One region of the Acidiphilium cryptum JF-5 genome, then DNA from elsewhere that is predicted to be linked to it. Evidence: riboswitches for the same ligand, from Rfam matches in the RefSeq annotation. Region 1 holds a riboswitch; the other holds the start of a gene.
The links. A riboswitch is a leader RNA that binds a small molecule or an ion and turns the genes downstream of it on or off. The one in region 1 is predicted to bind cobalamin.

Region 1 (10,954 bases):
CTTTCCGCCGGGTTCATGCCCGCCGTCGGCTCGTCGAGCATCAGCAGGCGCGGGCGGGAGGCGAGCGCGCGGGCGATCTCGACACGGCGGCGATTGGCGTAGGAGAGTTGCGCCACGCCCTGGTCGATCCGCGGCACCAGGCGGTTGCCGAACATCGCCAGCAGTTCGAGCACGAATTCGCGCGCTTCGCGTTCCTCGGCGCGCACGCGGGGCAGGCCGAGCACCGCCCCGGCCGCGCCGGCGGAGAGATGCGTGTGCTGGCCGATCAGCACATTTTCCATCACCGTGAGGTTGGGGAACAGGCGGATGTTCTGGAAGGTGCGGGCGACGCCGGCGCGCAGCACCTGGTCTGGCCGCAGGCCAAGCAGGTCGCGCCCGGCGAAGCGCACTACGCCGGCGGAGGGTTTCACGAGGCCGGTGATGCTATTGAACAGGGTGGATTTGCCCGAGCCATTCGGCCCGATCACGGCGACGATGCTGCTGGGCGGGACATCGAGCGAGACCGATTTCAGCGCGGTCAGCCCGCCGAATTTCACGGTGAGGTCGCGGATTTCGAGCGCGGCGGGCCGTGCGTCGGCGGTGGTTTCGGCGAGCCCGGCGCGCAGCCTGGCCACGGCCGGGGCGGCGCCGCGGGAGACGGCGGCGTCCTGCTGCTCATAGCTCAGCCGCACCTCGTTCCGGCCGACCGGAACGAGGCCGTCGCGCCGGTAGAGCATCATGGTCACCAGAATGATGCCGAAGATCAGTTCCGAGGCCGAGGTGAGCTCGAGATTTTGCAGGAAAGGCGAATGGATCGCGTTGCCGAGCCCCTGCACCCAGCCGGACAGGGCGGGCAGGAACCAGGCCTGCAGCAGTTCGAGCAGCACCGCGCCGAGAATGGCGCCCCAGACGCTCGCGAGGCCGCCAAGCACGATCATCACCAGCACCATGATCGAGACCGGCAGGTCGAACATGTCCGGCGTCGCGGTCTGCAGCTTGGCGATGTAGAACGTGCCGGTCATGCCGGCGAACCCGGCGCCCATGGCGAAGGCGAGCAGCTTCAGCCGCGTGGTGTGCACGCCCATTGCGCTGGCGGCGATCTCGTCCTCGCGCACCGCCATCCAGGCCCGGCCGATCCGCGAGGGTTTCAGCCGCAGCGAGATGAAGAGCAGCAGCAGCACGAGGCCAAGGCCGACGTAATAATAAGGTGTCGCGTTAATGCCGAAGCGGTAGCCGAACAGCACCGGCGGGCCGACGCCGTTCAGCCCCTCGGCGCCGTTGGTGAGCGAGGACCAGTTGCGCGCGACGATCGGCACGATCTCGCCGAAGCCGAGGGTGACGATGGCGAGATAGTCGCCCTTCAGCCGCAGGGTCGGCGCGCCGAACGCCATGCCGAAACAGGCGGCGATGACGGCGGAGGCCGGCAGCATCAGCCAGAAGGGGAAGGTGAAATGCACCGTCGCCGCCGCACCCGCGCCGAGTTTCGCGACGAAGCCGATCGCCGCGAGCGGCGCCCAGGCCGCGCTCCAGTGCGGGTGGAGCTGGAACGAGTTCAGGATGCCATAGGCATAGGCGCCAATGGCGAAGAACGCGGCGTAGCCGAGATCGAGCAGGCCGGTGAAACCGACCACGATGTTCAGCCCGAGCGCCAGTGCGGCATAGGCGCAGCTATTGGCCGCGACGTCGATATTCGCCTGGCCGATGCCGAGGAAGGGCAGCAGCAGAAGCACCATCAGCAGGGCGGCGAACAGCGCCTGGCGCTGGCGGGGCGAGAGCAGGGCGAGGCGCTTCATCGCCGCCTACGAGCGGTTGGGCGCCTGCGCGCCGAGCAGGCCGGCCGGGCGGAAGACCAGCGTGAGGATCAGGATCGAGAAGATGATCACATCGGCCCATTTCGCGGCGATGTACTGGCTGCCGATCGTCTCGATCAGGCCGATGAGGAGGCCGCCGACCATCGCCCCCGGCACGTTGCCGATGCCGCCGAGCACGGCGGCGGTAAAGGCGCGCAGACCCGCGGTGTAACCGATGCTGTACTGGGTGAAATTGTAGTACAGGCCAAAGATCATCCCGGCGGCGCCGGCCAGGGCGGAGCCGGCGAAGAAGGCGATCATCACCACCTGATCGACCTCCACACCCATCATCCGCGCGGCCTCGGCATCCTGGGCGACGGCGCGCATCGCCTTGCCGAGGCGCGAACGCCTGACGAACAGGTTCAGCCCCCACATCAGCACTGCCGCGACGATCCAGATGATCACCGCCTTGAGGCGGATCGTCACCCCGCCGAGATGGTAGTCGATGCTCGGCATCGGGTCGGGGTAGTTCAGCGCCTGGGCGTTGGTCAGCAGCAGCACGACGTTGAACAGGATGTAGGAGACGCCGATCGTGGTGATCATCGCCATCGGCCCGCGCACGTTGCGCATCGGCCGCAGCGTGTAGCGCTCGATCGCGACGCCGAGCACGCCGGAGGTCACCATCGTCACCGCGAGGGCGGCGAGCAGCGAGAGCACCAGCGGGGCGCCGTGCAGCACCACCGCCTGGCCCTGCAGGCCGAACCATTGCAGCACGATGAGGCCAACGAACGCTCCCACCATGAAGACGTTGAAATGCGCGAAATTGATCAGCTCGAGAATGCCGTAGACAAGGGTGAACCCGAGTGCCAGCAGCGCGTACATCGCCCCCAGGCTCAGCCCGTTGACGAGCTGCTGGAGAAAAACCGCCATTCCGGTCATGGGCGCCGCGTCAGTGCTGCGGCGCCACGCCGACGTATCGCATCTGCTTGTTCAGGTCCCCGAGCGGGGCGGACTTGTCCTGGTGGAACTGGAACACGGCAACGATGTGGCTGGTCATGTCGCCATACTTGTCGAAGCTGATCGGCCCCTGCAAGCCGTTGACATGCACGGTCGCGATCGCGTCGCGGACATTGGCGGCGGTGAGCGGCTTGCCTGCCTTTTGCACCGCCTTGATGCCGGCGATGGCGACGAGGGCGGCGTCATAGGCGGTGATGGCGTAATCGTCCGGCGCGACGCCGTAGGTTTTCGTATAGAGCTTGACCCAGTTCGCCAGCTTCGGGTCATCGACCACATGCGGCGAGGCGTTGGTGCCATACCAGCCCTCGGCGGCGGGGAAACCGGCGGCCGTCATCATTTCGGGGCTCAGGATGCCGTCGCCGCCGCCTTTGATCACGTGCGGAATGATCTGGTAGCTCTGCTTCACCAGCTTCACGCCGGCCTGCATCGTGCCGCCGTAATAGAGCGAGGCGGTCTTGGTCGCGGCAATCTTGGTGAGCACGGCGGAATAGTCGGCGGCCTTGGGGTCGAGCCGGTCGCGGCCGAGGACCTTGATGCCCTTCTTCTTCGCCTGGGCTTCGAAGGCGTTGGCGAGGCCGACGCCGTAGGCGCCGCTGTCATCGAGGATGTAGACGCTCTTCACCTTCAGGACCTCGGCGTAGAAATTCGCCATGTTCGGGCCCTGATAGGCATCGGTCGTCACGGTGCGGAAATAGATCGGCTTGCCGCCCGGATCGAACTCGCCGGCATAGGCCGGATTGGTGATGTCGGGCGCGGTGGACGAGGGGGTGATGGTCGCGAGATTGGCCATCGAGAGGATCGGCGCCATCGCCTTGCCGGAGCCGCTCATCTCGGGGCCGACATTGGCAAGCACCGTGCGCGTGCCGGCCAGTTTGCGCGCGTTGGTGGCGGCCTGGGCCGGATCGTACTGGCCGGCAGTCGCGGTCGCGTTGTTCAGGATCATCGGCTCGAGGCGGATGTCGCCGAGTTCGCCGCTCTGGTTGGCGAGCTTGATGGCGAGCTGCGCGCCGTGAAGAATGAGGTGCGCGGCCTCGGCATCTGCGCCGGTCAGGGGCAGCGTAATCCCGATGTGATAGACCTTGTCCGCCGCCAGGGCGATGGGACTTGCCGAGGCGAGGATGAATGTTCCCGCCGCTCCACGCAGAGCTTTGCGCCTTGATAGTGCCATTGGTCCCGTCCTTCTTGCTTTTGTGAGATAGCTGCCATGCGCAAGGTAAACAGCTCGTGAGCGAAGGCAAGTGTTTTTTGGCTCCTCCACCGCGTCGCCGGCAACTGCCGCAAAAAAAAAGGCGGCCACGAGGCCGCCAAGTTTAGGGAGGAAACGTCCAAGAAAGCAGACAAACGACTGATCGTTTGCTGCGTTGCACTATATGGCGGAATCGCTTTCCCGTTCAAGAATTTTGTGCGCCGCAGCATATGTATTTCATGAATATGTCTTATGCGGTGAGCAAAGGTTCAGCCGCCGATGGTTCCCCGCAAGCCGAAAAGGAAGTTCTGCCCCGGAATCTGCAATCCATTCACGGGTTCGAATGCCGAGTTGGTCAGGTTGCGACCGATCGCGAAGAGGGTGAGCGCGCGGCTGATCCGGTAGTTCACCGCGAGATTGGCGATCGTGCCGGGCTGGGCGAGGCCGACGCCGCTCGGATTGCCGGAGGTGATCGGATAGCCGGAATTGGCGTAGAGGTAATCCGAGAAGCGGCCGACATAGCGAACGGTCGGTTCGATCGACAGCGCCGGGATCGGGCGGATCGAGAGGGTGAGCGATCCGGCGTTTTCCGGCCGACGCAGGAGGGCGGTGCCGGTCGCAGCATCGCGGGCGATGGTGCGGGTATAGTCGATCTGGCCGGAGAGCCAGGGGGCCGGCGCGAAGCCGATGCCCGCCTCGATGCCGTGAATCCGGGCGCGGGCGACGTTTTCCTCCGTGCTGGTGCCGTCAGGCAGGGAAGTGTACTCGAACAGGTTCGAGATGTCCTGGTGGAAATAGCTCATCCGCAGCGTGACCGCTTCGGGTATGCCGAAGGCGGGCAGCACGGTCTCGAAACCGAACCGGTAGCCGACCGAGTGTTCGGGGTGGAGGTTCGGGTTGCCGTGATATCCGTAACTGTCGATGCCGTGCAGGTCGTAGAGCGAGGGGGCGAGAAAGCCGCTGCCCGCCGAGGCTTTCAGCCGCGTGTCGATTGCGGGTACGGCGAGCACGAGGCCGCCGCGCTCCGTCACCACGGTGCCGTAGCCGCTGACCGAATCCGCACGGACAGCGCCCTGCACCGACAGGCGGCGCGCTATGGTGGCCTGCGCGCCGAAATGCCCCGCGGTGGTGGATTGCGAGGCAGCGAGGCTCTGGAGGTAGGGATAGCCGCCAAAGCTGGCGTTGTAGTTTTCGACCGCCGTATCGTGTGTGGTCTCGATGCCGGCGACGAGCGTCGGGTCGGTCATCGGGCCAAAATCCGGCAGGCGGATCACGTTGTTCCACTGGATCACAGTGCGATCGCCGCGATAGCCGCTGTCGCCGGCGAACTGGTTGGGGTCGGCGGGATCGAGCAAAGTCAGGTAGCGACGGTCGTCCTGGATGTGGGCGATGTCGAGTTCGGTGATCAGCCGGTTGTCGAACAGGTGCGACTTCACGCCGAAGCGGAAAAAGACATTCGAATCGAAGCTGTTTTCATAGGGATCGTCGAAGATCGGATAGCCGAGATCGGGATATTGGCTCCCGGTCTGCCGCGCGCGGACGATCAGCGAGATCCGCGTGCCGGCGACCGGCGTGTAGCCGAGATTGATGGCGCCGAGCTTGTAGCGGAACGGATCGCGATGCGCGGCGTAGACGGCGAGGCGCCGCGCCGTCGCGTCGAACCCTGCCTGTTCGATGAGGGAGCCGGTGATCGCGTAATCGAATTTGCCGCTCTGGCCGGAGAGTGTGACGCTGCCTTCGCCCTGGCCGGGAAAGCCGCCGGCGAGGTCGTAATCGACATGCGGCGCGCCGTGCCCGCGCTTGCTGATCAGGTTGATGACGCCGCCGATCGCGCCCGAGCCGTAGAGGCTGGACATCGGGCCGCGGACCACCACGATCCGCGCGATATCGCCGATGCCGGAATTGCCGAAATTGAACGCGCCGTTGGCCACCGAGGGATCGTTCACCGGCACGCCGTCGCGCAGCACCAGCACGTCTTCGGAATTCGTGCCGTCGATGAAGACGGAGGTCTGCGCGCCCGGCCCACCCGATTGCACGACGTTCAGGCCGGGAACCGCCTCGAGCGCCTGGGCCAGGGTGGTCACGCCGCGCCGGCGAAGTTGCGCCGCCGTGATGACCGTGACCGATGCGGGGGTGTCGGCAATGGGTGTCCGCACATAGGAGGCGGTGACGGTCTCGATCGGCACGGTGCCGGCGGGAAGCCGTGCGCTCTGGGCGCGGGCGCCGACGAGCGCCCCGCACAAAGCGAGGGGGACGAAAAAGATGTGTCGCGCGAACTCGCGCATGGAAAAACTCCGGTCCGGCACCCGGCGGGGCGGGTGTTGCCATCAGGGCGACCGAAGGCTTCGGGACTTCACCCTTCGCACCCGGTTCACCCCGCCCGGACGCGCGCGCATGGTCTCGGGACCGGCCGGTCTCCTGGCTCGCGGGTCATGGGCGCGTTCGGCCTTCTCGCGGACGGTCTGCGCCGCCTCGCAATGGCCGGAATGAACGCGCCTCGCCGCTCACAGTTGCGGGGGCAGCCGCAGCCGGGGCACCATCTCGCCCTTCTGCATTCCCGTTTCAGCCCTTGCGGGCCACCGATTCCTGTCCAAATCATTATGCCGCCGGACCGGGCGGCGCAAGCGCGCTGGCTTAGCCGAGGCCGAGCAGGCCGGGCAGGGCCGAGAGATCGCTGATCGCCGCATCGGGCGCGCCAGGCAGCCGCTCCGCCGGCTGCCGCGCCCGGTTGCACCAGGCGACGCGGAAGCCGAAGGCCGAGGCACCGTAGGCATCCCAGCCATTCGAGGAAACAAAGCAGACTTCCTTGCGCTGGACCCCGAGCCGCGCCGGCACCAACTGGTAGACGCGCGGATCGGTCTTGAACACGCCGACCGCCTCGACCGACAGCACATGGTCGAGCACGTCGCCGAGCCCGGCATGGGCGATGGCGGCGGCGAGCATCGCCGGGGTGCCGTTCGAGAGTATCGCCGTGGCAATCCCCTTCGCCTTCAGTGTGCCCAGCGTCGCCTTGACCTCCGGATAGGCCGAGACGATGCGGTAGAGAGCCAGCAGCGCGGCGCGCCGCCTGGGGTCGGCGAGGCCGGTCGCCTCCAGCGCGAAATCGAGCGCGTCGGCGGTGACGGTCTCAAAATCGGTGTAGAGGTTCTGCAGGCTGCGCAGCCAGGTGTATTGCAGCTGCTTGTCCCGCCAGAGTGTCACCAGCGCCGCGCGGCGGTCATCCGGCACATCCGGACAGCGGGTGACGGCGGAGCCGAAATCGAAGAGCGTGCCATAGGCGTCGAACACGCAGGCGCGGATACCCTCGATGGCGGACATCGGCTTCCTCCCGTTCAGGCGGCGGCCGGCAGGAGGCGAGCCAGGCCGTCATAGGCGTCGAACATGCGCCCGCACCAGGCGTGCAGCGTGTCATCGGCGGCGAGGATCTTCACCGGGGACGAGGCGTGCGCCCAGAGGAAGGCGCTGAAGGCGACATGGTCGGCATAGTTCGGGGCGTCGCCGGCGAGAAATTTCTGGTCCGCCAGCGTGCTGCGCAACGGCCGCAATGTGGTGCGGAGCGCGTTCACGTTGTCCTCGCGCGCCGCCCGCAGCGCCCCGACCGTGGTGCCGAACGCGGCCTCGCGCGTCGAGCGGTAATAGTCGCGGTCGCCCTCGTGCAGGATGTCGACGAGGTCGGGCAGGACCACCTTCGCAATGGCGGGATGAAGCACCTCGCTGGTCCACTGGTTGACGAAGCGGGCGAGGCCGCGGCCGGCAGCGCCGCCGAACAGGCTCGGCCGGTCGGGATAGGTATCCTCGAGATAAAGAGCGATGGTCCAGCTGTCATGCACGTGGCGGGTGCCATCGACCAGCACGGGCACCTTGCCCTGGCCGGAGAAGGCGATGGCGTCCTTTTCCATGAAGCGCCAGACCACGGTCTCGCAGGGCAGGCCCTTGTGCGCCAGCGCGAAGCGGGTGCGCCAGCAATTCGGGCTGAACCGGACGCGTTCGTCGGCGCCGGCGAGATCGTAGAGCTTCAGGGGTTCACGCATCAGGGTCTCCTTGCCCGCGGGCCGAACGAGTGCGCCCGCGTGTCGCGGATACGGTCGGCGTGTTGTTGATCGTCTGCGCCAGATCGCAGGCGCGCCGCGCGGCGATTGCCGTGAACCGGCGCTTCAGGTTGGGAAAATCGTCGAGGGAGTGCCGATGCCGCGCTCGCGGCTCGATCCGGAAATCGAGCCCGGCCTCTTCGAGCAGGATCACGGTCTGGCGGCCGTTCGGCGTGGTCCGGCAGTGAAGACCGCTCATGGAGTCCCGGATCCGCCGGGATGAAGGCGGCTCATCGCGTCGGCGACCAGCCGGTCGAGCCGGCCGGGGTCTGGATCGAGGCGCGCCAGGGTGCGCAAGGCGAGAACGGTCGCGAGGAGGAGTTCCGCCTGCGCCGGAGGTTCGATCCCGGCGGGCAGGCGCCCCTGGTCCCGTGCGTGTTCAAGCCGATCGCGAAAGAATGCTTCCAGCTGGCTCAGCCGGGCATGGACCTGAGCGCGGGCCTCAGCCGAAATCGGTCCGCCATCCATCGCGCTGTTGACCAGCAGGCACCCCATCCGATGCGGGTCCTGCGCCGAAACATGGCTCAGATGCGCGAGAAGCCCGGCGATCGCCGCGATCGGATCGTCTTCGGCGGCAAACCGTTCAAGAAGCGGCACCATCATGTCATCGGCATAACGGTCGATAGCGGCGCGGAACAGGCCGTTCTTGTCGCCATACCGATGATAAAGCGCAGCGGCACTGAGCCCCGTGGCCTCTGTCAGGTCGCGCAACGAAGCCCCGGCATAGCCCTTGCCGAGAAAGATCGGGATGGCCCGATCGAGCAGGTCTTCGTTTGTCAGACTGCGTGGGCGCGGCATCGGGCAGCTGTACTGGTTTGAATCATCGTCCACCATGATATAATGTAACGTTTGCTACAAAACAACGTGTCTCGGGACCGCACTAGAAGCCAGCCAACATGATGACTCAACCGCATCTCGTCTACTTTGCAGACCCTATGTGCTCCTGGTGCTGGGGTTTCGCGCCGGTGATCAACGCCATCCGCGGGAGGTATGGCGAACGCCTGCCGGTTCGTCTGATCGTTGGCGGGCTGCGGCCCGGCACGACCGAGCCGATGGACGAGGCCGCCAAGGCCCGCACCCGCGGGCATTGGGAGCATGTGCGGAACGCGTCTGGTCAGCCTTTCGATTTCTCGTTTTTCGACCGCGCCCGCTTCGTCTACGACACCGAGCCGGCTTGCCGTGCGCTGGTGGTGGCCCGTCGCCGCTCGATGGCGGATGCATTCGACCTTCTCGCCGCCATCCAGCGTGCTTTCTACACCGGGAACGAGGACGTCACGAATCCGGTTGTGCTTGCCGGAATCGCAGCACGGCTCGGCTTCAACGCGAACCAGTTCCGCGATACGCTCTGTTCCGACGAACTCGGTGCCGAAACCTGGCAGGATTTTGCGATTACCCAGCAGGCCGGCATCACCGGGTTTCCCACCCTCATCGCGAGTTCCGGCACCGAACACGAGTATGCCCTCGTGACCGAAGGCTTTCAGCCCGCGGCTCGGCTGGTTCCAGCACTTGGCCGCTGGCTGGGGGATACGTCGCTCTCTGGCGCCGCCGCCCTGGCGGGCTGATCGGGGCGGCCCGCCTGCCGCCGGCGAAGGGCCGCGCGACAGCGTTCTGCCGGTGTGGGTTGCCGTCCGGCGCGGGCAGGATATAGACGGAACATGACCTCACGCATCTATCGTCCCGCGACCAACCTGGTTCATGCTGGCCAGGTCAGGTCCAACTTCGCCGAGAACGCCGAAGCGCTCTACCTCACCTCCGGCTTCGTCTACGATAATGCCGAGCAGGCGGAAGCGACCTTCAAGGGTGAGATCTCCCATTATCAGTATTCACGCTTCGGCAACCCGACCGTGAGCATGCTGGAGGCCCGGCTCGCGACCCTGGAGGGGGCGGAAGCCTGCCGTGCCACGGCGACGGGAATGGCCGCGGTCAATGCCGCCCTGCTCGCCCATCTCAAGGCGGGAGACCGCGTGGTCGCCTCGCGCGCGCTGTTCGGCTCGTGCTCGTGGATCGTCTCCACGCTGCTGCCGCGCTACGGGATCGAGAGCGTCTTCGTCGATGGCGGCGACCTTGCGGCGTGGGAGGCCGCGCTGGCGCCGGGAGCGGCGCTGGTGCTGCTCGAAACCCCGTCGAACCCGATGCTCGAGATCATCGACATGCGGGCCGTGGCGGATCTTGCTCACAAGGCCGGCGCGATCGTGGTGGTCGATAACGTTTTCGCGACCCCGCTGCTGCAGCGGCCGCTTGAATTCGGCGCTGATGTGGTGGTCTATTCCGCGACGAAGCACATGGACGGCCAGGGCCGCGTGCTCGGCGGCGCCGTGCTTGGCGGCAAGGACTGGATCGACAACACGCTCCAGCCCTTCACCCGCAATACCGGCCCGGCGATCTCGCCGTTCAATGCCTGGGTGATCCTGAAGGGGCTGGAGACAATGGCGCTCCGCGTCGGCCAGGCCTCGCGTTCGGCCGCCGCCATCGCCGACCATCTTGCCGGCCAGCGGCAGGTCATCCGCGCGCTCTACCCTTTCCGGGCCGATCATCCGCAGGTCGATCTCGCAAGGCAGCAGATGAGTGCCGGCGGCACACTCGTGACCTTTGAACTCGACGGCGGCAAGGACGCGGCGTTCCGCTTCATGAACGCGCTCGAGCTCATTGCGATTTCCAACAATCTCGGTGACTCGAAATCGATGGTGACGCACCCGGAAACCACCACCCATTCGCGCATCGCGCCGGCCGAGCGGGCGCGCCTCGGGATCAATGGCGGCACGATCCGCTTCTCGGTGGGGCTCGAGGATGTCGCCGACCTGATTGATGACCTTGATCGGGCGCTGGCGGCGCTGAAATGAGGCGTCGGCGGATTGAGCGCGGTCCGGTCGCTCGGCAGGGCCGCCGTCCGCTAC
Region 2 (10,954 bases), 950 kb from region 1:
GGCGGGGCGGGCTGGATGGAATCGGCGGACAGGGACGACATTCGTGCGTTCTGCGCCCATCTGCCCCGCGCTTGCAAGATGGCGGACCGGCGCGCCGGGGAATCGCAAACATGCGTCTTGCGGAAAGCGTCCTTGCGGTTTCCCCCGCGCTTGTCCACAGGCTTATTCAGATTTCTGTGGACAACTCGCCGGAGATTGCCGAGGCGGCTGGCCGGTTTCGCCGGCCTGGACGGGCTCAGCCCTTGACCCTGGCACCGGTGCCGTCGGTCACGCTCACCTCGATCGGAATGCCGCGGGCGACCGAGGCGCCGACCGTGCAGAACTGTTCGAACTGGCCGAGAATCCGATCGAGATGCCCGATCGTCCCCGCCTCGGCGGCAAACCCGATCGCGACCTGGATCGCCTGCACCCGCAGCCGCCGGTTCTCGTCCCGGTCCACGGTGGCCCGCGCGGTGGTGGTGATCGCCCCGGGTGCCTCGCGGAACTTGGTCATCGCGAAATGAAAGCTGGAGGACATGCACGAGCCCACCGCCGCGAGCAGCAGCTGCACCGGCTCCGGCCCCGCCCCGCCGCCGAGCGGCGGCGGCTCGTCGGACACCAGCTTCGGCAGCCCGCCGCCGAATTCGGTCTCGAAGCGGAAATTCTCGATCTGACGCAGGACGATCTCGTGCGTGTCGGCCATCGGAGCCCCTCCTTCTGCTGCCGTGCAACATGCACGCAAGCGGCAGGCGCCGCCAGATGGCCGAAGGCGGGACCTGCTCAGAGCCCGAAATAGGCCTCGTGCACGGCGTCGCTCGCCTCGAGCTCGGCCCGCGTGCCGGAAAGCCGCACCCGCCCGCCATCGATCAGGTAGCCCCGGTCGGCCAGCGGCAGGAAGGCGACGTTCTGTTCGGCGATCAGCAGCGTCATCCCGCCGGTGATCGCGGTCTTCAGCACGTCGACCACCTGCTTGACGAAGACCGGCGCGAGGCCGGACGAGGGTTCGTCCATCAGCAGCAGCTTCGGCTCGGAGACCAGCACCTTGGCGATGCCGAGCATCTTGCGCTGCCCGCCGGACAGGCTGGAGGCGAGGTCGCGCCGCTTGCCGGCGAGGGCGGGAAACAGGTCGTAGAGCCGGGCGCTGCGCCGCCGCACCTCGGCGGCCGAGAGGAAATAGCCGCCGAGGCGGATGTTCTCCTCGATGGTCAGGCCGGGAAACACGCCGAGTTCGGACATGAAGGCGATGCCGCGGCGGATGCGCTGGTCCGGCGGCAGGGCGCCGACCGGCTCGCCATCGAAGGTGATCGTCCCGCCGGTGCAGGGCAGCAGGCCGATGATCGTGCGCAGCAGCGTGGTCTTGCCGGCGCTGTTGGCGCCGAGCAGGATCACCGTCTCGCCCGCGTTCACCGCGAGGTCGATGCCCCAGAGAACCTGCATCGGGCCATACCCGGACTCGACGCCCTTGAGTGCGAGAAGGGTCATGCCGTCAGCCTCCGATGAACGCGGCGACCACGTCCGGGTCCCGCGACGCCGCCTTGAGCGAACCCTCGAACAGCATCCGCCCCGCGCCCAGCACGATCACCCGGTCGGTGATGCGGTTGAGGAAATCGAGCAGATGCTCGACGACGATGAGCGCGATGCCCCGCGCGGCGAGCGATTTCAGCAGTTCGGCGATGCCCCCGAGCTCCGCCGGATTGAGCCCCGCGCCGATCTCGTCGATCAGCAGCAGGCGCGGATTGGTCGCCAGCGCGCGGCCGAGATCGAGCATCTTCTGCTGGTTGACGGTCAGCGCCCCGGCGATCGCGTCGGCCTGGTCGGCGAGCCCGATACCGGCGAGGATCTCGTCGATATCCACCGTGCCGCGCCCGGCGAAGGTCGCGGCGACCTCGATGTTCTCGCGCACCCGCATCGCGCGGAAGCATTTCGGCACCTGGAAGCTGCGGTTGATGCCGAGCCGGGCGATGCGGAACAGCGGCAGGCGCTGGATTTCCCGCCCCTCGAACAGGATGCGCCCGGCATCGGCCTGGTGCACCCCGGAGATGACGTTGATCGTTGTCGTCTTGCCGGAACCGTTGGGGCCGACCAGGCCGAGAATCTCGCCTTCGGATATCGAGAAACTCTGCCGGTCGAGCACGGTGAGCCCGCCGAAGCGCTTGCTCACCCCGTCCAGCCGGAGCAGCGGTTCAGAGGACATCGACATTTCTCCGGATCAGCAGCGACATCAGGCCGTTGGGCAGGAACAGCACCAGCAGCACGATCAGCAGCCCGTAGAGCAGTTCGAAATATTGCGGCGCGGAGACGCCGATCACCGCGTAGAACGCATAGAGCAGGGCCGCGCCGAGCAGCGGGCCGATCACCGTGCCCACCCCGCCGAACAGGGCGAAGACGATGGCGAAGACCGAAATCTGCAGGGTGAACACCGCGTCGGGGTAGAACACCGACAGGTTCCACGCATAGGCGCCGCCGACCAGCCCGGCGATGCCGGCCGAGGCCAGCCAGACGATGAGGCGCTCGCGCACGATGTTGACACCCGCGAGCCCCGCGCTGATCGGGTCCTGGTGCATCGCCCGCAGCCCGAGCCCGAATCGCGAGCGGCGGAAATACGCGGCAAGCCCGGTGGCGAGCAACAGGATCGCCAGCATCGTCGCGTAGCTCGCCGTGGGCGCGTAGACCTGCTCGATCTTCACGCCATAGGGCCCGCCGGTCACATGCTTGAGCGCCTCGTTCGCCACCACGTAGTAGATGATCTGCGAGGCGGCGAGATTGGCGATCGAGAAATACGCGCCGGACAGGCGCAGCAGCGGCCCGAGGATGAGCCCGACCACGACCGCCGCCAACCCGCCGCCAAGCACGCAGACCAGCACCGGCAGGCCGGTGAAGGTGACCAGCAGCGAGGTGGCATAGGCGCCGGTGCCGAAGAAGCCGACATAGCCGAACGGCAGATATCCGGTGAAGCCGTAGAGCAGGTTCAGCCCCTGGGCGAGCGCCATGAACGTCATCATGGTGAACAGCACGGACTGGTTGCCATAGACATGCGGCAGGACCAGGAAGGCGGCGGCGAGGATCGCCAGCACCGCGACGGGATAACGCATTGTACTGTTCCGCTTACGCACTGCGCACCGCCTTGCCGAGCAGGCCGGAGGGCCGGATCAGCACGATGATGAGGAGCAGCGCATAGGGCACGAGATTCGACCACGAGGCGTAGTAGGTCTGCATCAGCATCGTTCCCACGCCGAACACGAGGCCGCCGACCACGGTGCCGAGCGGATTGCCGAGCGAGCCGATGATGATGATGGCGAAGGATGTCGTGGTCAGCCCGTCGCCGATCGAGGGCGACACCGAGCCGACCATGTAGGGCACGAACACGCCGGCGATCCCGGCGAGCGAGAGGCCGATCATGAAGGCGATCGCCGACACCCTGTCGACATCGATGCCGGTTGCCCGCGCCTCGTCGCGGTCGGCCATGATGGCGCGCGTCGCGAAGCCGAGCCGCGTGCGCGTGAAATAGAGCCAGAGCCCGCCGATACAGATGACGCTGACCGCGGCGGCGACCCACCAGCTGTCCGGAAATTCCTGGCCGAACGCGCCGATATTCCCCGAGCCCAGCGCGTTACCGGGCAGCGAGCGCTGGTCCGCGCCGAAGATGAGGAGCATCACCGCCTCGATCATCTGGGCGATGCCGAAGAACAGGATGAAGGACAGCATCTCCGGGTCCTGGCTGCGCTGCAGGCGCGGCACCACGCCGTAATAGAGCGGATAGCCGATCAGGATCCCGCCGAGAATCGCCAGCGGAATGCCGAAGATCGGGTTGAGGTGAAGGTCATGCACCAGAAGCCACGCGCCGAACCCGCCCAGCATGATGAACTGGCCGTGGGCGAGATTGATCATCCGCATCACGCCGAAGACGAGATTGAGCCCGATGCCGACAAGGCTGAAGAAGATGCCGTAGAGAATGCCGCCGATCAGCGCGTATTCGAGAAGTGCCAACGGCGCGCCCTTTCTTGCAGGGAAGTTGGAAACCAGTGGTCCGGATCGACGAAAGATCCCGGCCCGTCACGGGCCGGGATCCTGCGGTTCCGGGGCGCCGGTCAGTGGTGCGGCGCGGGATAGACCGGCTTGCCGGTCGCCTTGTCCTGCGGATAGACCACGACGATCTTGTTGGTCTTGCCGGCGGGGACGAGCTGCGCCACCGGCAGCAATTCGCCGAGCTGGGCGCCGTTCGCGTTGATCTTGAACTGGCCGAGCACCGTCGTCGTCTTGCCGGACATGTCCATCAGCGCCTGATGGAAGGCGAGCTGGGTGAATTTCGGCGCGGTGCCGAGCATGTCCTGCATGATCAGCCCGGTATTGTAGCCGGCCGCATCGAGGAAGTTCGGCGCGTTATGCGTCGCCGCGGTGAACTCCTTCACGAAGGTCGCGGTGTTCGGGCCATAGGTGGTCTTGGCGAAGGAGACGAGCGGCGGCGTCGGATAGGTGTAGGTATAGGCGAGGGTTTTCGCGCCGACATTCTTCGTCATCAGGGCGAGAAGCTGGCCGGGGAAGATGGTGAACGTCATCTTGAAGTGCAGGCCGCTGCCGGCCAGCGTGTGCAGGAAGGCGATGTCGTTCGGCGGATAGCCGAACTCGATCACCGCATCCGGCCGGTGCGCCGCGATCGTGTGCAGCAGCACGGTGTAGTTGGATTCGCTGGTGGGCACGCCGTGATAATACACCGGCGTGACGCCGCCCTTCTTCAGCGTCGCCTTCAGCGTTTCCGCCTGCGAGGCATCGAAATCGTTCGAATCGTAGATGACGGCGACGCGCTTGATCTTGTGGTCGAGCAGGAAATGGCCGAGCGGCAGCGGCCACACCGTGGAGGCGGGAATGCTGACATCGGCGAGATAGTCGGTCTTCTTGGTGAAGAAGTTCGCCCCCGAGCCGGTCGGGTCGATCAGCAGCATGTGGTGCTCGGCGGCCAGCGGAATCGCGACCGAGGTGAGCACCGAGCCGAAATCGGCGACCAGCAGGTTCACGTGGTCCTGGGTGATGAGCTGGTTGTACAGCGTCGTCGCGGTCGCGGTCGAGCTCTGGTCGTCATAGGCGACGATCTTGACCGGGATCTTCTTGTCGAACGCCTTGACGAAGACGCCGCCGGACTTGTTGACCGTCTTCGCCCAGTATTCGAGCCCGTGATACTGCCCCTCGGACGCCACCGCGAAAGACCCGCTGCTCGCATAGAGCGTGCCGATCTTCAGGACCGACGGCGCCGTCGCGGCGGACGCCTGGCCGATGCCCGCCAGCGCCAGGCCCGAGGCCAGGACTCCCGCCGCGCAAAAACCCCAGGCGCGTCTGAATTGTGCCCGCATGGTTGCTCCCCTTGATGCAATGAGCCAGTCACGGCCAATTGTTGAAATTTGACCGACCGATATGACCACAGAAGCCGGACGGTCAATACTCGCAACCAATAAACCTTGCCTATCCGGTTGTTACCCACACCCACTAAATGTAGGGTGTGTCCATTCCCCGGAATAAAGCTCGTCAAAGGTTGGTGCGGCTGCCCTACCCGCGATTCCGAGCAGCGAGCGGAACGCGTTGAAGGGATAGAGGCGCCGGTTGAACCGAAACGTGAATTCATTGAGGTAGGCTTGTAGATGTTTGGCGCTGACCCCGTGATGGATGCCGTTGATCCAGGTCTTCAGGTTGGTAAAGACCAAGTGGACGATCGGCAGGAATTCTTCTGCCACCTCCGGGTCGCCGCATTCGGCGATTGCATGGTGGTCGAACCCGCGCCTTCCGAGACCGGCATAGCCGCTCCAGTCGTCGGTAACGATCAGCGATCCGGGAGCAACGGCGTTTTCGACGAATCCGCAGAGCGAATTGGCGCTACGGTCGGGGACAACAGCGAGACGAACGCGTCCCGCGTAGCGACCGTCTTTCCGATTGTCGAGCTTGGTTCCCGGTTTCCGGTGGCGCACCTCCACGGCACAGGCGACGAGAACCTTGTGATGGACACCCCGTCCATCGCCTCGGGTTCGTCCTCCAACCCACGTTTCATCCACTTCGACGTGTTCTTGCGGCGTGTCGCCAATCTTGTCGCGCTCGGGGCGCACCATCCCGGCGCGCAGCTTATGAAGGATGCCGAAGGCGGTCTCGTAGCGCGACAGGCCGAGTTGCCGCTGAAATTGGACGGCCGACATTCCGGGCGTCTGGCTGGCGATCAAGTAAGCCGCCCAGAACCAAGTCGACAGCGGCGTGTGACTGCGTTCCATAACGGTCCCAGCCATCAGGCTTACGTCTTTGCGACAGGCCCGGCAGCGCAGAACGCCCGGGCGCGCCTCGAAACGGAACGGCTCGCCAACGACGCCGCACCTTGGGCAGGCGAACCCTCCATTCCAGCGGGCGCTTTCGAGATAGGCGGCACAGGCCGCGTCGTTCGGGAAAATACGCTGGAATTCCGGCAGAGACTGCGGGAACGGCAGGTCTTCACGGGCCAGGACATCCATGCCCAACACTAGATCTAGTAGGTATGGGAGTCAACCGGATAGGCAAGCAATAAACAAGCCGTGATTGCCGATTTTCGCCCCGGGGATGAAATACCGATCGAACTCGATCCATGACTGCAACGATTCTGCGCGGACGACGCGATTATTTGCCGGCGCGGCGGATGCCGCCACCCTTGCCGAATGTCCGTCCGGGCGGCATACGACATTCGTCACCGGTCCCGCGCGAGCGGGTGAAAAGGGAACATCGTGCGCTTCGGCCGGGCTTCATTGTCCCGGAAGCAAGTCGATGGCTGCCCCCGCAACTGTCAGCGGCGAGCCGGTGGTCCGTCCGCCCGCAAGGGCGAGCCACTGAACCGGGAGCGGTTCGGGAAGGCAGGGCCACCAGCGTCGAGCCGTGAGCCAGGAGACCTGCCGGTGTCGCACCAACCTTGCTGCCGGGCGGGGTGCACCGGAAGCCGGAGCCGACCCATGACTGCACGCATCAGCGGCAGCGCCTGCCGCGCGCGTCCTCTCGTTTCCCCCTCATCGCGCCGTTCGCGGTCCCACGCCCGCCGGGGAGGCCGCGCATGAGCATCGCGACCAGTCTCGGCTTTCCCCGCATCGGCCGCCGGCGGGAGCTGAAATCGGCCCTCGAGGCGCACTGGGCGGGCGAGCTGTCCGAAGCCGGCCTGCAGGAGGCGGCGCGCCTGCTGCGCGCGGAGTCCCATTCGCTGCAGCAGGGGCTGGGCATCGGCCACATCCCCTCGAACGATTTCGCGCTTTACGACCATGTGCTGGATACCGCCTGCATGGTCGGCGCGATTCCGCCGGGCTATGGCTGGCGCGGCGGCGAGGTGACGCTGCCGACCTATTTCGCCCTCGCGCGCGGCACCGGCGGCGGCGATGCCGCGGCCGGCCTGCCCGCGCTCGAAATGACCAAGTGGTTCGACACCAACTATCACTATCTCGTCCCCCGGCTCGCGGCGGGGCAGCATTTCGCGGTCACCGCCAACCGTCCGCTCGCGCTGTTCCGCGAGGCGCTGGCCCGCCACCGCCGCACCCGGCCGGTGCTGCTCGGCCCGGTGTCGTTCCTGCTGCTCGCCAAGACCGATGACGGGTCCGATCCGCTCGACCTGCTCGACCGCCTGCTGCCCTGCTATGCGCAGGTGCTGGCGGAGCTGGCCGCCGAGGGCTGCGCCTGGGTGCAGATGGACGAGCCGGTTCTCGCCCTCGACCTCGCGCCGAAGGCGCGGGCGGCGCTGCGCCACGCCTATGAGACCCTCGCCCGCGGGGCGACGCCGCGCCTGCTGCTCGCCAGCTATTTCGCGCCGATCGCGGACAACCTGCCGACCGCGCTGGCCCTGCCGGTCGCCGGCCTGCATCTCGACCTGGTGCGCGGCCGGGACGATCTCGCGCCGGTCCTCGCCGCGATCGGCCCGGCGACATGGCTCTCGCTCGGGCTGGTCGACGGGCGGAATGTCTGGCGGGCGGACCTGCGCGCCGCCCTCGCCACCGCGCGCGAGGCGGCGCGCGCGCTCGGCGGCAGCGAGCGGCTGATGATCGCGCCGAGCTGCAGCCTGCTGCACGTGCCGGTCGACCTCGCGCAGGAGGACCGGCTCGATCCGGCGATCCGCCCGTGGCTCGCCTTCGCCACCCAGAAGCTCGCCGAGGTCGCGACCATCGCCCGCGGCCTCGACGAGGGGGAGGGCGCGATCGCCGAGGCGCTGGAGGCCTCTGACGCCGCACTCCGCACCCGCCGCGACAGCGCGCGGGTCCACCGGACCGACGTCGCCGCCCGGCTGCTGGGCGCGACACCGGAGATGGAACGCCGCCCCGCCCCGCACGCCGCGCGGCGCGCGCGGCAGCGGCAGCGCCTGCCCCTGCCCGCCTTTCCGACCACGACGATCGGCTCGCTGCCGCAGACCTCGGGCGTGCGCCGGACCCGGGCGGCGCTCGCGCGCGGCGAGATCGGCGCCGCCGAATACGACGAAGCGATCGCGACCTGGACCGAGGACGCGATCCGCCTGCAGGAGCGGATCGGGCTCGACGTGCTGGTGCACGGCGAGTTCGAGCGCAACGACATGGTCAAGTATTTCGGCGAGCAGCTCGACGGTTTCGCCTTCACCCGGCATGGCTGGGTGCAGTCCTATGGCAGCCGCTGCGTGGCGCCGCCGATCATCTGGGGCGATGTCGCGCGGCCCCGGCCGATGACGGTGCGCTGGGCGCGCCATGCCCAGTCGCTCACCGCCCGGCCGGTGAAGGGGATGCTGACCGGGCCGGTGACGATGCTGCAATGGTCCTTCGTGCGCGACGACCTGCCGCGCGAGACGGTCTGCCGGCAGATCGCGCTGGCGCTGCGCGACGAGGTGGCCGACCTCGAGGCCGCCGGCCTCGCCATCATCCAGGTGGACGAGCCGGCCTTCCGCGAGGGGCTGCCGCTGCGCACCGCCGACCGCGAGGCCTATCTGCGCTGGGCGGTGTCCTGCTTCCGCCTCGCCACCGCCGTGGTGCGCGACGACACGGCGATCCACACCCATATGTGCTACGCCGAATTCCAGGACATCATGCCGGCCATCGCCACGATGGATGCGGACGCGATCTCGATCGAGACCGCCCGCAGCCGGATGGAACTGCTGGAGGCCTTCGCCGGCCACGGCCCCTCCGCCTACCCGGCCGAGATCGGCCCCGGCGTGTGGGACATCCACAGCCCGCGAATCCCGCCCGAGGAGGAAATCCTCGCCCTGCTCCGCCTCGCCCGGCGGAAGCTGGCGGACGACCAGCTCTGGGTGAACCCGGATTGCGGGCTGAAGACCCGCAACTGGCGCGAGGTGATTCCGGCGCTGGAGAACCTGGTCGGCGCCGCGCGGCGGCTGCGGGCGGAGGCGATCCCGGCCTGATCCCGCCCGCCGGCCGGATGCGCGCCATCCGGCCGGCACCGCGCGGGGCGGCGTTTGCGGCGCGGCCGATCGCGGATACACCGGCATCGGCCGCAACCCGCCGCCGGAGCCCGTTCCGCATGCCGATCGCCGCATCCCCCGCCGCAGCCCAGCGCCGCGTCATCGTGCTGACGGGGATCCTGTTCGTCTCCTACCTGACCGTCGCGATGGCGCTGCCGACCGTGCCGATCGAGGTGCACGACCGGCTCGGGCTCGACAATGCGCTCGGCGGGCTCGCCGTCGGCCTGCCGTTCCTGACTACGCTGCTGACCCGCGCGCAGGCCGGCCGCCTGGCGGACGAGCGGGGCGGGCGGCGCTGCATGCTGCGCGGCCTCGGCGTCTACACCGTGGCGAGCGCGATCTGCATGGCCGCCGCCGTGCCGGCCGCGCCGCATCTCCGCTTCGCCGTGCTGCTCGCCGGGCGGGCGCTGCTCGGCGTCGGGGAAAGCCAGGTCGCGGTCGGCATGATCGGCTGGGGCATCGGGCTGATGGGCCATGCCCGCTCGGGCAAGGTGATCGCGCTGGTCGGCGCGGGGATGTATGGCGCGCTCGCGGTCGGCGGGCCGCTCGGCCTCGCGCTGTTCCGCGCGCTCGGCTTTGCCGGGCTGATGGCAACCTGCACCCTCCTGTCGGTGCTGGGCGCCGCCATCGCGTTCCGCTTTCCCGACGCGCCGCCGACGCCGGGACAGCGGCAGCCGCTCTGGCGGGTGGTGCGGCGCATCGCGCTGCCGGGTGCCGCGGTCGGGTTGCAGGGGATCGGCTTCGCCGCGCTCGGCGCCTTCATGTCGCTCGACTTCCTGAGCAAGGGCTGGCCGGGCGCCGGGCTCGGGCTGACCTGTTTCGGAATCGGCTTCGTGTTGATGCGCCTCGCCTTCGGCGACCTGCCGGACCGGGTCGGCGGCACCGCGGTGGCGGCGGGGTCGCTGCTGGTCGAAGCCACGGGACAATATCTGATCTGGCTTGCGCCCGAGGCATGGGTCGCGCTGCTCGGCGCCCTGCTGACCGGGCTCGGCTGCTCGATGGTGTTCCCCTCGATGGGCAAGGAAGCGATCCGCCGGGTGGAGCCGCATCTGCGCGGCACGGCGATCGGCGGATTCGCCGCGTTCCAGGACCTGGCCTATGGCGCGACGGGCCCGGTCGTCGGCCTGCTGGCCGACCGCACCGGCTATGCCAGCGTGTTCCTGATCGGCGGGATCGCGGCCACGCTCGGCTTCGGCGCGGCGCTGCTGGCCCATCGCGGCGCGCGCGGCGCGGCGGGCTGATCGCCCGCCCGCCCATCGGCCGGCGCGGCGTGGCCCTTGCGTCGATCCTTGCTAGATTCCAGAACCGGAGGCGGCGCCGCGCCCTGCGGCGCCGGCAGGCGAGGAGACCCACGATGACCAAGACGCGCAAGACACCCGAGGAGTTGCGCAGCCACCGCTGGTTCGGCGCGTCCGACCTGCGCAGCTTCGGCCATCGCTCGCGGATCAAGCAGCTCGGCCACGCGCCCGAGGATTACGCCGGCAAGCCGGTCATCGCCATCGTCAACACCTGGAGCGGCCTCGCCCATTGCCACGGGCATTTTCCCGCCCGCGTCGA

Region 2: linked by a shared signal. The riboswitch ahead of metE (5-methyltetrahydropteroyltriglutamate--homocysteine S-methyltransferase) and the one ahead of ACRY_RS17990 (TonB-dependent receptor plug domain-containing protein) in region 1 are both predicted to bind cobalamin.

What each region holds. Positions count from the first base shown of each region.
Region 1 is NC_009484.1:3,377,632-3,388,585, forward strand. Features, by position in the region: gene ACRY_RS17975 (ABC transporter permease subunit) at 1-1,772, opposite strand, end outside; gene ACRY_RS17980 (branched-chain amino acid ABC transporter permease) at 1,779-2,708, opposite strand; gene ACRY_RS17985 (branched-chain amino acid ABC transporter substrate-binding protein) at 2,719-3,954, opposite strand; gene ACRY_RS17990 (TonB-dependent receptor plug domain-containing protein) at 4,242-6,257, opposite strand; cobalamin riboswitch at 6,363-6,571, opposite strand; gene ACRY_RS17995 (haloacid dehalogenase type II) at 6,607-7,290, opposite strand; gene ACRY_RS18000 (glutathione S-transferase family protein) at 7,305-8,003, opposite strand; gene ACRY_RS18005 (hypothetical protein) at 7,996-8,259, opposite strand; gene ACRY_RS18010 (TetR/AcrR family transcriptional regulator) at 8,256-8,858, opposite strand; gene ACRY_RS18015 (DsbA family protein) at 8,957-9,622, shown strand; gene metZ (O-succinylhomoserine sulfhydrylase) at 9,716-10,900, shown strand.
Region 2 is NC_009484.1:2,430,335-2,441,288, forward strand. Features, by position in the region: gene ACRY_RS13495 (IclR family transcriptional regulator domain-containing protein) at 1-41, opposite strand, end outside; gene ACRY_RS13500 (OsmC family protein) at 236-682, opposite strand; gene ACRY_RS13505 (ABC transporter ATP-binding protein) at 760-1,461, opposite strand; gene ACRY_RS13510 (ABC transporter ATP-binding protein) at 1,466-2,173, opposite strand; gene ACRY_RS13515 (branched-chain amino acid ABC transporter permease) at 2,163-3,071, opposite strand; gene ACRY_RS13520 (branched-chain amino acid ABC transporter permease) at 3,085-3,966, opposite strand; gene ACRY_RS13525 (ABC transporter substrate-binding protein) at 4,068-5,324, opposite strand; gene ACRY_RS13530 (IS1595-like element ISAcr1 family transposase) at 5,445-6,461, opposite strand; cobalamin riboswitch at 6,658-6,892, shown strand; gene metE (5-methyltetrahydropteroyltriglutamate--homocysteine S-methyltransferase) at 7,028-9,337, shown strand; gene ACRY_RS13540 (MFS transporter) at 9,457-10,638, shown strand; gene araD (L-arabinonate dehydratase) at 10,752-10,954, shown strand, end outside.